2 regions of the Streptomyces sp. NPDC059696 genome follow, and region 1 is predicted to be linked to the other one. Evidence: predicted binding sites of a transcription regulator. Region 1 holds the regulator's gene; the other holds the start of a gene.
What was found. Region 1 encodes HspR, which represses chaperone genes until heat shock. Its sites were predicted from a motif close to TTGAGNNNNNNNNNCTCAA; they were not measured.
Positions count from the first base shown of each region.

Region 1 (7,380 bases):
AGATCATTCCGTACCGTACGGCGCACCGTACAGGCTGCGGCGCCCCCCGAGGCCGCCGCAGACACCGGTAAGCCCGTACGTCCTCGTCGTCGTCCCGCGTGACGACCACCGGTTCGCCGAAAACCGTCACCATCAACGAGTCACCACTGTGGGGGATGGCGGTGACCAGGTCGATGAAGTGCCAGCCGGAGCGGTAGGCGGTGGCCATTTCACGGCGGAAGGAGCGATCGTCGGGTGGAGTGGTCACGACCGGCTCCCGGCTCCGCCTGCGGTGGCCACCACGGACTGGGCCGCCGCCGGCCAGACACTGTCGGCCAGAACATGACTCTTGGCAGCCGCCGGCCAGACACTGTCCGCCCGGTCATCACCGCTCGCGCCCGACAGGCCACTCACGGTTCCGAAGGCCACGACGGCAGAGAAGGCGGCGACAAGCCCCAAGCGAAGCATTCTGTTACGCATAGTCGGCTTCGTCCTCACTTGAAGGTCCCCTCTTCCCCCGTCGAATACGACGATGGCTCATTCGGGCACGTCATGGCCACAGAATCGATGCATCATGTTCCTGCATGTTCAGGACCCTGGGGGGTGGAGATTTGACAACGAATCGGACCAAGGTGACACATCCCCATGTGGTGACCGAGATGTGCGAGGAAGGTGGCCGACTTTACGCGAACGCCCTGCGTGCGGGGCGCGTTCCGCGAGCGGACGTGGAAGCGGCTCCCTGTCTCATCGAGTTCGCCCTTCTCCACCCGGACCCGGACGACCCGGACTGGCTGCGCCCCGTCCCCCCGGCGGTGGCACTTGCCCAGCGGCTCAATCCGATCGAGAACGAGATCACCGAGCGCAGGCGGGTGTCGATCGAACTGTCCGACACCTTCGCCCCTTTCATGGCGCTCAGCGCGCAGATCACGACGTCCAGTGACTCCATCACGGTGCTGGAGGGCAGCGAGCGCATCAACGCGGCGCTCAACCTGGCCACGGCCCAGTGCCAGACCGAGATGCTCACGATCCAGCCGAGCGGTCACCGGCCCGAACGCAGCCTGATCCAAGGGCTGGAACGCGACCGCCCGCTGATCGAACGTGGTGTGCGCATACGGACGCTGTATCCCCACACCGCGCGCCACAACCCCGAAAGACTCGCCTACGCGAGCCAGTTCTCCGACGGCAAGGTGGAACACCGGACCATCGACGGGCTGGTGGAGAGGCTCATCGTCTGCGATGAGACGGTCGCGTTCATCCCCACGCGCGACGACCAGAAGATCGCGCTGGAACTCCGTCATCCGGGTCTCGTCAGCTACCTGATCAAGGTGTTCGAATTCATGTGGGACCGAGCGGTCCCGCTGACCGCCGGCGCCCCGTACGAAACCGCCCCCGACGGCATCACGGAGATCCAGCACTCCATCGCCAAGCTTCTGGTGGAGGGTCACGTGGACGAGGCCATCGCCCGCCGCCTCGGCATGAACGTCCGTACCTGCCGGGCCCACATCGCCAAGCTCGCGCACGCGCTGGGCAGCGGAAGCCGTGCCCAACTCGGGTACCTCATCGCGCAGTCCGGCATCCTGGAACGCGCGGGTGCGGCCCAGTGAGCACGCCGCACCCGGAGCACGGCACGGAGGACCTGTGCTCCGCGGGCGCGGACCTGTACGAACGGGCGGTGCGTGAGGGGACGTTGTCGGCCGCCGAAGCCGACTCGGCACCGTGCCTCGTCGACCTGGGCCTGTTGCAGCCCGCCCTCGACGACCCCGCCCGGCTGGAGCCCGTCGCCCCGGTCGTCGCACTGCACCGGCTGCTGCGCGGCTCCGGGGAGCGCATCGCGAACGAACGGCGGCGCGAGGCACGGCTGGCCGAGACGTTCGGCTCCCTCATGCGGATCGCCGGTCAAGAGCCCACTGCGAACGGGACTCCCGTGATCCGGCTGCTCACCGGAACGGAGCAGATCAACCGGGCCATCACCGAAGCCGTGGCGGACGCCTGTGAGGAACTGGTCACCGTGCAGCCCCGCACCGGACTGACCGGGGCACGCGGTGAGGCCGCCGACGCCGCCTCGCTCGGCCGCGACCAGGCCGCGCTGGACCGCGGCTGCCGGATCCGCACCCTCTACCCGCACACGCTGCGCCACTTCCCCACCATCGTCGCCCGCTGCGAACGGCTGAAGGGCGACATCGAGGTGCGTTCCCTGGACGAAGTGCCCGACCGGCTCATCGCCATCGACCGTGCCGTGGCCTTCGTACCGGCCGACAAGGACGGCACACTCGCCCTGGAGATCCGGCACCCGGCCCTCGTGGACCACCTGGTCACCACGTTCGACCGGCTGTGGCGGCTCGCCACCCCCATGCACCCGCGGGCCACCACCCCCCAGCCCTCCCACGACGGCATCACCCCCCGCCAGCACGCGATAGCCGCGCTCCTCGTCGAAGGGCACACCGATGCCGTCATCGCCGAACGGCTGGGGATGAACATCCGCACCGCGCGCGTGCACATCGCCAAGCTCGCCACGACGCTGGGCAGTCAGAGCAGGGCGCAGCTGGGGTATCTCATCGGGCGGTCCGGGATCCTTGATCGGGGACGCTGAGGGACGGGGCGGCCGCCGAGGGGGGCGGGCCGTCGAGGCCCGCCTGGGCGATGCGGACGCCCAGCTGCGTGCGGCTGGCGGCCCCCAGCGTCTCCGACAGGCGCGCGATGTGCGCCCGGCACGTCCGGACGCTTATGCCCAGCCGCTCCGCGATGACGGCGTCCTGATGCCCCTCCGCCAGCAGCGCCGCGATCGACTGCTCACGGTGGGAGATGCCCTCGATGCCGGTGTCGGGGAGCGGGGCCGTGAGGGGGATGGCGAGGCGCCACAGCCGTTCGAAGACCGTGACGAGGTATTCGACGATCGCCGGGTGCCGTAGCTCCAGGGCCATCGTGCGGTCGGTGTTGGCGGGGATGAACGCCACCGTCCGGTCGAAGAGGATGAGCCGGTCGATCACCTCGTCCAGCGTGCGCGCCTCCACCGCGTCGCCCATCAGCTCCAGATACGTCAGCAACCCCTGCCCGTGCCGGGCGACATGGGTGTACAGGTCCCGCATCCGCACCCCGCGCCCGCGCAGGGACATCGCCCGGTGCAGCCCCTCGGACAGTTCCGCCTCGCGGCGGATGCCGCCCGGCTGGACCGTGAGCACCTCGGCCGTGCACGCCTGGGTCGCCTCGTCCATCGCCGCCTGGATCCGGGCGAGTCCGTCCAGGACCCGGATGGCCGGGCCCTCCGCCGCCGACGCGGCCGACTCGGCCGGGCGCACCAGGCTGCCCAGTCCGGCGTACCACTCGACGGCCGCGACGGCCGAGCCCATCCGCCGCTGGCTCGCGCTGACCTCGTCGTACATCCCGCGCAGCAGCCGGGTCATGACCTCCTGCGGGGAGGTCGGCACCAGCCAGTCCATGTCGTCGGGGTCGGGGTGCAGCAGGGCGAGTTCCAGCAGGCAGGGCACCGGCTCCGCGTCCCGGCGCGGCACCCGGCCGCGCCGTACGGCCCGGGAATACACGCGATCCCCGGCGTCGCACAGCCGGTCGGCACCGTGGGGATGCTCATCCGCCCCGTGCCCGGCCATCGCCCATCCCACCCCCGGTTCGCCGTCTTCCGCAGCGCAACTATGCGCGGACCGGACGTGCTCCGCAACACGGCTCCCCGGCCGACGACCCCCGGAAACCACCGGTACGCACCGGTATCTCCGAGCTCGGCCCGACCGAACGCGGGCCTGGTCGCAGGCCTGTTCGCGGGCCTGTTCGCGGGCCTGTTCGCCCGCCCCCTCGCTCTGGAGGGCAGGGGCGGCGGGGACCGGGGGTGGTGAACTCGGCTGGTGGTGTGGTTACTTCAGGCCGATGGCGCGGCACGCCGCCTTGTAGTCGGCCGTGCAGATGTCGGACAGCTTGTAGATGTCGTCCGCGACGACCGTGTCCTTGATGTTCTCCTTGGTGAGCGCGACCACCGGCACGAGCTGCGCCGGGATGCCCTTGTCCGTGGGGCTGTCGACCTTGTCGCGGGCGAGCGCGGCGAACTGGATGTCGCGGCCCTGCACCTTGGCGACGGCCATCTCCGCGGCGTTCTCCGCCTCCCGCGGGTAGGACTTGTACACGCTCATGTACTGCTGACCGGCGATGATCCGCTGCACCGCGGCCAGCTCCGCGTCCTGGCCCGTGATCGGCGGCATCTCGGTGACCCCCGCGGCCTGCAGCGCCTTGACGATGCCGCCGGCCATGCCGTCGTTGGCGGAATAGACCGCCGCGATGTTGCCCTTGCCGATCTTCTGGATCGCGCGGGCCATGTTGGCCTGGGCGTTCTCCGGCTTCCAGTCCTTGGTGTCGAAGGAGTCGGCGATCGTCACCTTGCCGTTCAGCTCGGACATGGCGCCCGCCTTGAACTGCTTGGCGTTCGGGTCCGTCGGCGAACCGTTCATCATGACGATCTTGTCGGAGAGACCGGCGTCCTCGCCGAGGGCCTCCAGCAGGGTGCGTCCCTGGACCTCGCCGACCAGCTCGTTGTCGAAGGAGATGTACGCGTCGATCGGGCCCTCGGCCAGCCGGTCGTAGGCGATGACCGGGATGCCGGCCTCCTTCGCCTTCTCCACGCCGCTCGCGATGGCCTTGGAGTCGACCGCGTCCAGCAGGATCACGTCGACCCGGTCGTCGATCATCTTCTGCAACTGGCTCGCCTGCTTGTCCGCGCTCGCCTCGGCGTTGGCGTACTCGACGCGGCCCTTGTCGTTGGTGAGCGACTCGACCTTCGTCTTGATGATCGGGTAGTCGAAGTTCTCGTACCGCGTGTTCGCCGTCTCGGGCAGCAGCAGCCCCACGGTGATGTCGTTGCCCTTGGCCGGGCTCGCGTCGTCACTGCTCCCCGTCGCGTTGAGCACGCCGCAGCCGGCGAGCGTGACGGACATCGCGGCCGCGGCCACGGATATGGAGATACGACGACGCATGGGGGAGCTCACTTCGCGTGTGATTCGGACGTGGGCGCAGCTTTACGGCCCATGTGACTGAAAAGCCAACTTGGAGGCGCCCCTCAGCGTCAAGCGGAACCACTTAACGAGATGGCAACAGCACGCTCCGCAGCGGTTGTGAAGACGGTGCGGAACCGTCTTCAAGTGCTCTGCACCGGTCAGCCATGGACAGGAGACCCGGCGAAATCGGGTCAAGACCTGCAAAAGGGGCCGGGAGTTGACTCCCGGCCCCTTTCACACACTGTCACGAGGTGCGCGGGGTCAGTCGGACTGCTGCTGCCGCTTCGGCCGCCACACCACCAGCGCACTGGTCTGCTGGACCTCCTGGTACGGCACCAGGTCACGGCGGTACGACGCGTGCACCGCCGCCTCACGCTGCCGCATGGCCGCGGCCGCGCCGTCGAGCGCGTCCTGCATCTCGGCGACCCGGGCCTGCAGCGCGGCGACCTGGTTCTCCAGTTCGATGATGCGCTTGATTCCAGCCAGGTTGATGCCCTCGTCCTGCGACAACTGCTGCACCGTACGGAGCAGTTCGATGTCGCGGGCCGAGTAGCGGCGGCCCCGGCCGGGGGTGCGGTCGGGGGAGACCAGACCCAGGCGGTCGTACTGGCGCAGCGTCTGCGGGTGCAGGCCGGACAGCTGTGCCGCGACCGAGATGACGTAGACCGGGGTCTCCTCGGTCAGTTCGTACGGATTGCGCCGCCGCCCGTCCATGTGCCTCATGCTCCCTTCGCGGCCTGGAACAGATCCGCCCGCGGATCCTCGTCCGCGGTCGCCTCGCGGTACGCCTCGAGCGCGTCACGAGCCTTCCCCGACAGGTCCTTCGGAACACTCACCTCCACGGTGACCAGGAGGTCGCCGCGGGTGCCGTCCTTGCGGACCGCGCCCTTGCCCCGGGCGCGCATGGTGCGCCCGTTGGGCGTGCCGGGCGGCAGCTTCAGGGTGACGGGCGGGCCGCCCAGGGTGGGCACCCGCACCTCACCGCCGAGGGCCGCCTCGGCGAAGGTCACCGGGACGGTGACCGTGAGGTTGTCCTCCTTGCGGCCGAACACCGCGTGGGGGTCGACGTGCACGACCACGTAGAGGTCACCCGCCGGCCCGCCGCGCTCGCCCGGTGCTCCCTTGCCGCGCAGCCGGATCCGCTGGCCGTCGTTGACGCCCGCGGGGATGCGCACCTGCATGGTCCGCGAGGACTTGGCCCGGCCGCTGCCCTTGCAGACCTCGCAGGCGTTCTCCGCGATCAGGCCGCGGCCCTTGCAGTCCGGGCAGGGGTCGGTCAGGGAGAAGCCGCCGCCGCTGCCCCGGGCGACCTGCCCGGTGCCGACGCAGGTCGGGCACACGCGCGGCGTGCCGTTCTTGTCGCCGGTGCCCGAACAGGCCTTGCAGGGCGACTGCGAGGACATCCGCAGCGGGACGGTCGCGCCCTCGATCGCCTCGGTGAAGCTGAGCGTGACCTCGGACTCGATGTCCTGGCCGCGCCGGGGGTGCGTACGCGTCCCCGGACCGCCCGCGCTACCGCGGTTGAACAGGCCCCCGAAAACGTCACCGAGCCCGCCGCCGAAGCCGCCGGCTCCCTGGCCGCCCTGGGCTCCGCCTCCGAAGAGGTCGCCCAGGTCGAAGTTGAAGGAGCCGCCCGCGCCGCCCGGCCCCGGGCGGAAGCCGCCGTTGCCGAAGAGGGCGCGCGCGTCGTCGTACTCCTTGCGCTTCTTGGGGTCGCCGAGGACGTCGTTGGCCTCGGAGATCTCCTTGAAGCGCTCCTCCGCCTTGACGTTTCCCTTGTTGGCGTCCGGGTGGTTCTCGCGGGCGAGCTTCCGGTACGCCTTCTTGATCTCGGCCTCGGTGGCGTCCTTGGGGACGCCGAGGACCTTGTAGTAGTCCTTCTCGATGAAGTCCTTGGTGCTCATCCTCGACGCCCCTCCTTCCCTTCGTCTGTGACGTCAGCCCTCGTCCGGGCCACCGCTCTCCTTGTCGTCGGCGTCGGCGGACTCCTCCGCCTTGACCGTCTGCGCCCCCGGCTGGGGTTCGGCCACCGCCACGCGGGCGGGGCGGATGGTCCGCTCGCCGATCCGGTACCCGGGCTGCAGAATCGCCACGCACGTCGTCTCGGTGACGTCCGGTGCGTAGCTGTGCATCAGGGCTTCGTGGATCGTCGGGTCGAAGGGCTCGCCCTCCTTGCCGAACTGCTGCAGGCCCATCTTCGCCGCGGTGCTCTCCAGCGACTCGGCAACGGACTTGAAGCCGCCCACCAGTTCGCCGTGTTCACGTGCGCGGCCGATGTCGTCGAGCACGGGCAGGAGCTCGGTCAGGAGGTTCGCGATGGCGATCTCCTTGACCGCGATCCGGTCGCGCTCGACCCGGCGGCGGTAGTTCTGGAACTCGGCCTGGAGGCGCTGGAGGTCCGCTGTGC
Region 1 covers NZ_JBHWFG010000025.1:49,993-57,372, reverse strand. Annotated here, with positions in the region: gene ACFV20_RS25455 (hypothetical protein) at 1-247, opposite strand, end outside; gene ACFV20_RS25450 (helix-turn-helix transcriptional regulator) at 564-1,583, shown strand; gene ACFV20_RS25445 (helix-turn-helix transcriptional regulator) at 1,580-2,569, shown strand; gene ACFV20_RS25440 (LuxR C-terminal-related transcriptional regulator) at 2,532-3,584, opposite strand; gene ACFV20_RS25435 (substrate-binding domain-containing protein) at 3,843-4,952, opposite strand; gene ACFV20_RS25430 (heat shock protein transcriptional repressor HspR) at 5,235-5,687, opposite strand; gene dnaJ (molecular chaperone DnaJ) at 5,693-6,877, opposite strand; gene grpE (nucleotide exchange factor GrpE) at 6,911-7,380, opposite strand, start outside.

Region 2 (7,380 bases), on a different contig from region 1:
TGATCGAGAACGGGCTCACCCCGCCCCAGGGATCCGGCTCCCGGGGGTTTCTCCGTGCGGCCGGCCCGCCGCTCATGGCGTCGGGGTCTCCAGGGCGTACCCCACGCCGTGCACCGTGCGGATCCGCTCGGCGCCGATCTTCCGGCGCAGCGCCTTGATGTGGCTGTCGACCGTGCGGGTGCCGGAGGCGTCCGCCCAGTCCCAGACCTCGGCGAGCAGCTGCTCCCGGGAGAGCACCGCGCGCGGGGTGTTCGCCAGGCACACCAGCAGGTCGAACTCGGTGGGCGTGAGGTGGACGTCCTCGCTGCGCACCCGGACCCGGCGCTGTGCGTGGTCGATCTCCAGCTCGCCGAGGCGCAGGATGCCGGAACGGGGTGTGGCCGCCGCGATGGCGGCGCGCTCCACCCGGCGCAGCAGGACGTGCACGCGCGCCGCCAGCTCCCGCATCGAGAACGGCTTGGTCATGTAGTCGTCGGCGCCGACGCCGAGCCCGACCAGCATGTCGGTCTCGTCGTCGCGCGCGGTGAGCATCATCACCGGCACCGGGCGGGCGGCCTGCACGCGGCGGCAGACCTCCAGACCGTCGAAGCCGGGCAGCATGATGTCGAGGATCAGCAGGTCGGGCTGCCACGCCTCGGCGGTGTCGACCGCGGCCGGGCCGTCGCCCGCCGTTTGCACGAGGAATCCCTCGGCGCGCAGGCGGGTCGCGATGGCGTCCACGATCGTCGCGTCGTCCTCGACCACCAGGACCCGGCGCTGTGCGCCCGGAGTAGCCGTCGCCGAACCGTTGTGGGAGGTCTGTGTCTGCTCCATCGCCCGCCCCTGGGGTGTGCTTTCCGGAATCAGTGGGGTGATTCCTTCTGACTGGCTATGCCTGCGCATGGTTGCGATTGACGCTTGAATGATCGGCGTCAGAGGAGCAGCGTACGGGGAGTCAGTACGCCTTTGCTATCCAGGGCTGATGGCGAGGTGCACGACGTCCGGAACGCCCCGGGCAACCGGGATCTCTTCGGTACGCACCTGCTGGAACCCGGCATTCCGCAAGGTTTCTTCGAATTCCGGTGACGGCTGGGCGGACCAGACCGCCAGAACCCCGCCGGGTCTCAACACCCTTGCGCAGCTTGCCAGTCCGGCTTCCCGGTAGAGAACTCCGTTGCCCTCCGTGACGGTCCAGCCGGGTCCGTTGTCGATGTCGAGACACAGGGCGTCATACGTGGCGGATGTCTCATTGACGTGTGCGACGAGATCGGCCTCCACGATGTGCGTGCGCGGATCGGCCAGGGCCCGGGCGGACAGGACGGAGAGCGGCCCGTCGCGGTGCCATTCGACGATCGCGCGCTCGCGTTCCACCACCGTGATCCGCCCCCAGCGCGGGTCCGCCGCGGCGTGCGCGAGGGAGAAGCCGACGCCGAGTCCGCCGATCAGGACCTCGGGGTGGTCCCGTCCGGTCAGCGCCTCCAGGGCCGCGTCGACCAGCCGCCGCTCCGAGCGGCCGTCGGAGGTGTCCATCAGGAAACAGCCGTTGGAGATGATCTCCAGCCGGTCGCCGTGCCGCCGCAGCACCACCTCACCGTGGGGGCCCTCGCGACGGTCCAGGACATCGGGAATGTCGTACGAGGTAGGCATGGGGGCATCCTGACAGGGGAGGGGCGTGTGGCGCCTCGCAATTCGCCGGGCCTCACGCCGGGCTCGCGGCGGGGCTCTCGGGTCGCTGTGCATCGGCACTCGCGTGGCGAGGGTCACAGACAGCGCGGTGACCGGGGCGAAGGCTGGGACCAGAAGGAAAGGAGTGTCCGCTGTGGAACGCACCGCACCACCCCGCGAGACGGCCGCACCCACGCCGACGGGCGCGCTCGGCCCCCTGGTCCCGGGGTCGCTGGACGGGGTGCCGCGGCAGCGGGGCCCACGGGACGGACCCCCGGCGGACGTACGGCAGCCCGCCCCGGTGGCGGAGCCCGCGCTGCGGCGCATCCGGCCCTGGCGGCTGCTGCCCACCCCGACAGGCACGCCCTTCACCTTCGGATACGCACTCCTCCTCGGCCTCACCTCGCTGATCTCCGCGCATGCCGACCCGGCCCTCGTGCACGCCCTGCTCCAGGGCTCCAGCACGGATGTGACGCACCTGCTGCGCACGCCGGAGCTGGTGCTGGTCGGCAGCGCGCTGTGGGTCGCGGGCGGGGTGACCTCGCCGTTCGCCATCGCCTTCGTACTGGTGCTGACCGCGCTGGAACGGCGGATCGGGGGCGTGCGCACAGCCGGTGTCTTCCTGCTCGGGCACATCCTCGCCACCCTCGCGACCGAGGTCCCGGTGGGCCTCGCCGTGCTGGCCGGGCACCTGCCCGACAGCTCACTGCACCGCCTCGACTACGGCGTCAGCTTCGGCGTCGCCGCCGGCGTCGGCGCCCTGTCCGGCCTGCTGCCGCCGTGGCTGCGTCTGCCGCTGCTGGCCGGATTCGGCTGGATGCTGCTCCAGGACCTGCTCGCCTTCACCGACCCGATGACGAACTGGGGGCACGTCATCGCCCTGGCCATCGGCATCGCGACCTGGCCGGCGGTCCGACGGTGGTACGCGGCACGCCTCGGCCCGACCGGGACTTGAGGCCCTGCGGAAGGTGAGGCCCCTCAGGCCCGGGCGGAAGGCAGTGGTGTGCGGGGGCTTCCGCGGCTGAGGTGTGAGGTCCTCAGTCCGGACGGAAGGCAGTGGTGTGCCGGGCTTCCGCGGCTGAGGGGTGAGGCCCTTCAGTCCCGGGCGGAGGACGGCGGGTCGTGCCGGGCGCTGGTCAGCGGGGCCACCACGGTCCAGCCGAGCGCCTCGTAGAGCCCCCGTCCCGCGGGTGTCCCGGCCAGGACGCCGGTCCGCGCCCCCTGCCGGGCGGCGGCGTTCTGCAGTGTCCTCATGACGAGGCTGCCCAGGCCCTTGCGGCGGTGTTCGGGCGCCGTCTCGATCTGGTCGACGACGGCGGTCACGCCCGTCGGGGCGATCTGGCCGCGCGCCGCCAGGGACCCGTCCGGCGCGGCCACCATCAGCCGGGTCACTCCGCCCCGCGTCCACTGGCGCAGCCGGTAGCCGTCGGGCGCCTCGGGAGTGCCGTCCGCCACCAGCGGGACGGTCATCAGGCAGCCCGGCTCGGGATCGATCCACCAGCTGTCGTCCAGCCAGCCGGAGACCACCGACGGGTCCCGGAAGGCCTTGAGCCAGACCCCCTGCCCCGTGACCTGCTCGGCCACCTTGCGGACGGTCGCCTCGTCGAGGTCCTCGCCCGTCGCGCCGAACACGTGACGTGTGACGTGCCCGTACATGCCCACGCCGATCGTCCGGCCCCACGGCTCGGCAAGCGGCGGGGCGGCCCCGCGCGACACGACCCATCCGTCCACCCATGCCTGCACGGTGCTGTCCACGCCATCCCCCTCAGTGAGCGCTTTGTAATGATCGCTGAGCCTGATCGTCTATTACTCGGCTGACCTTACGCGCGCCTCGGTCCCGGCCGTCACCGGTGATCGCTGACAGCGAACAGCCCCTGGGGAACATCCGGGCGCGCTCAAGCATTGAGTCGGCATAGCTCAACTTGACTGCCGAAGGGGAGATCATGGCTTCGACGTCCTCACCGCTCACCCTGCCCGTGCTGCCGCTCGACGGAGAGGTCGTGCTGCCCGGGATGGTGGTCCCGCTGGACCTGAGCGATTCCGAGGTCCGTGCCGCGGTGGAGGCCGCCCAGGCCGCTGCCCGGTCAACACCCGGAAAGCCCCGGGTACTCCTGGTGCCACGCATCGACGGGACGTACGCGAACACCGGTGTGCTCGGCACCGTGGAACAGGTCGGCCGGCTGGCCGACGGCGACCCGGGCGCGCTGATCCGCGGCCGGGAGCGGGTGCGCATCGGCGCGGGGACCACCGGTCCCGGCGCGGCCCTCTGGGTCGAAGGCACCAGCGTCGACGAGACCGTCCCGGAGCCGCTGCCCGGGCAGATCGCCGAACTGGTCAAGGAGTACAAGGCCCTCGCCACCGCCTGGCTGCGCAAGCGCGGCGCCTGGCAGGTCGTCGACCGGGTCCAGGCCATCGACGACGTCCCGGCGCTCGCCGACAACTCCGGCTACTCGCCGTTCCTGACCACCGAGCAGAAGATCGAGCTGCTGGAGACCACCGACCCGGTGGCCCGTCTGAAGCTCGCCACCCAGCACCTGCGCGACCACCTCGCCGAGCAGGACGTGGCCGAGTCGATCGCCAAGGACGTCCAGGAGGGCGTCGACAAGCAGCAGCGCGAGTTCCTGCTGCGCCGCCAGCTGGAGGCCGTCCGCAAGGAGCTGCGCGAGCTCAACGGCGAGCAGGAGGGCGAGGAGTCCGACGACTACCGCACCCGCGTGGAGGCCGCCGACCTGCCCGAGAAGGTCCGCGAGGCCGCGCTCAAGGAGGTCGACAAGCTGGAGCGGTCCTCCGACCAGTCGCCCGAGGGCTCCTGGATCCGCACCTGGCTCGACACGGTCCTGGAGATGCCGTGGAACGAGCGCACCGAGGACGCCTACGACATCCGGGGCGCCCAGGCCGTCCTGGACGCCGAGCACGCCGGCCTGGAGGACGTCAAGGAACGCATCACCGAGTACCTGGCGGTGCGCAAGCGCCGTGACGACCGGGGCCTCGGCGTGGTCGGCGGGCGGCGCGGCGGTGCCGTGCTCGCGCTCGTCGGGCCGCCCGGCGTCGGCAAGACCAGCCTCGGCGAGTCCGTCGCCCACGCCATGGGCCGTAAGTTCGTGCGCGTCGCCCTCGGCGGCGTCCGCGACGAGGCCGAGATCCGCGGCCACCGGCGTACGTACGTCGGCGCACTGCCCGGCCGTATCGTCCGGGCCATCAAGGAGGCCGGGTCGATGAACCCGGTCGTGCTCCTCGACGAGATCGACAAGGTGGGCTCGGACTTCCGGGGCGACCCGGCCGCCGCCCTCCTCGAAGTGCTCGACCCCGCGCAGAACCACACCTTCCGGGACCACTACCTGGAGGTCGAGCTGGACCTGTCCGACGTGGTCTTCCTCGCGACCGCCAACGTCCTGGAGGCGATCCCGGAGGCGCTGGCCGACCGGATGGAGATCGTCCGCCTGGACGGCTACACCGAGGACGAGAAGGTCGTCATCGCCCGGGACCACCTGCTCCCGCGCCAGCTGGAGCGGGCCGGGCTCGACAAGGACGAGGTGACCATCGACGAGGGAGCGCTGCGCAAGCTCGCCGGCGAGTACACGCGCGAGGCGGGCGTGCGCACCCTGGAGCGGTCCGTCGCCCGGCTGCTGCGCAAGGTCGCGGCCCAGCACGAACTGGGCGAACGCGAGCTGCCCTTCACCGTCCGGGACGAGGACCTGCGCGACCTGATCGGCCGTCCGCACCACGTGCCCGAGTCCGCCCAGGACCCGGCCGAGCGGCGGACGTCCGTGCCCGGTGTGGCGACCGGTCTCGCGGTGACCGGGGCGGGCGGTGACGTGCTCTACGTCGAGGCGTCCCTGGCCGACCCGGAGACGGGCGCGGCCGGGCTGACCCTGACCGGTCAGCTGGGCGACGTGATGAAGGAGTCCGCGCAGATCGCGCTGAGCTTCCTGCGCTCGCACGGCGCCGAGCTGGAACTGCCGGTGGCGGACCTGAAGGACCGGGGCGTGCACATCCACTTCCCGGCGGGCGCGGTCCCCAAGGACGGCCCGAGCGCCGGCATCACGATGACCACGGCCCTCGCGTCCCTGCTGTCCGGCCGGCTGGTCCGCACGGACGTGGCGATGACCGGCGAGGTCTCGCTGACCGGGCGGGTCCTGCCGATCGGCGGGGTGAAGCAGAAGCTGCTCGCCGCGCACCGGGCGGGTGTCACCACGGTGATCATCCCCAAGCGCAACGAGCCCGACCTGGACGACGTCCCGGCGGAGGTGCTGGACAAGCTCGACGTCCACGCCGTCACCGACGTCCGCCAGGTCCTGGAGCTGGCGCTCGCGCCCGCGACCAACGGGGCGGCGCCGGAGGTTCCGGTCGCGGCGTGACGGGCGTGACCGGATAGGGGAGGCCCGGGTTCCTCGTGAGGGAGGCCCGGGCCTTCACCGTGTGGTGGCCCTGTGGACACGAATGCCCTGACCTGCGGAATACTTGCCGAACTGCGGTGATCACGGCAGGTGGCGGAAAATTCATGTACCGGAATTCTCACGACCGGGCGACGACCGAGGCAGGGGCTGACGTGCACGAGGGCGGCAACGACGACGGACACCGCGACGCCGGTGTGCCAGGACCGGGCGTGGCCGGAACCGGACCCGGTGTGGCGGGAACCGGTGTGGACCAGCCCGCCTTCCTGGCCCTCGAACGCGAGCTGACCGTGCTGCTGCGCCGCGCGAGGGCCAGCCAGGGCGAGATGGCCCGCGAGGTGCACCCCGACCTGGAGTCGTCCGCGTACGGCCTGCTCGTGCGGCTCGACGAGTGCGGGAAGCAGCGGGCCACCGAGCTCGCCGCCTACATCGGGGTCGGCAAGGCGACCATGTCCCGCCAGCTGCGTGCCCTGGAGGAACTCGGGCTCGTGGCGCGCGAGCCCGACCCCGCCGACGGACGCGCCTGGCTCGTCGCCCTCACCCAGGAGGGCCACGACCGCGTCCGCCGGGTCCGTGAGGCACGCCGCGCCCGCTACGCCGGCCGCCTGGCCGACTGGGACTCCCGCGAGGTCACGGAACTGGCCCGGCTGCTGCACCAGCTCAACCGCGGCATGGAGAAGTAGCCCGGGCGCGCGTCCCGGAGAGCCGGAACCCGCCGCCCACCGGAGATCTGGAGCCTGCCGTCGACCGGCGGCCTAGAACTCGACGTACACGGCCGTCGCGTCGTCGTGCCGTTTGCTCCGGCCCAGGAAGGTCTCGGCGGCGTCCGACCGCTCCAGGGTCCGGACCCGGTCCACCAGGGCCTGCGGGCCTTCCTTGCGGACGAGGCGGAGGCAGTCCGTCCAGTCGCCCTGCTCGAACCGCTCGACCCAACGCGCCGCGCCGTCGGTGAGCGCGGCCAGAGCGCGGACCTCGCCACGGGGCACCTTTCCGGTCACCGCCCGGGCCGCCACCGAGGGGTCGGCGGCCGCCGTGAAGAAGCCGCCCTCCAGGTTGCGGAACGTGGAGTCCACCAGCGCGTCCGTGGCCAGCGCCGAGCGGGGGAGCAGGGCCAGCCGGTCGTCGAGGACGGGCGTCACCACGCCGTCCGGCGACTCCAGCAGCAGGGCCGAATCGGACAGGACCAGGTACTCCACCGTGGCCGGATTCCAACGCGTCACCACCACCGTGGCCTGAGGGGTGCGAGGGTGAGAAAGGTCACAGGTTGCGGCGTGTGCCTCGGAGGTACGCGCGATGGCGTGGGACAACGCGTCGACCAGGGGAACATCCGGGAGTGAAACGG
Region 2 covers NZ_JBHWFG010000046.1:13,915-21,294, forward strand. Annotated here, with positions in the region: gene ACFV20_RS33250 (ATP-binding protein) at 1-76, opposite strand, end outside; gene ACFV20_RS33255 (response regulator transcription factor) at 73-813, opposite strand; gene ACFV20_RS33260 (spermidine synthase) at 949-1,626, opposite strand; gene ACFV20_RS33265 (rhomboid-like protein) at 1,799-2,599, shown strand; gene ACFV20_RS33270 (GNAT family N-acetyltransferase) at 2,740-3,399, opposite strand; gene lon (endopeptidase La) at 3,588-6,002, shown strand; gene ACFV20_RS33280 (MarR family winged helix-turn-helix transcriptional regulator) at 6,194-6,721, shown strand; gene ACFV20_RS33285 (protein phosphatase 2C domain-containing protein) at 6,794-7,380, opposite strand, start outside.
Region 2: lon (endopeptidase La) is a predicted target of HspR. The motif match lies at 3,547-3,565, and genes of this name have one in related genera.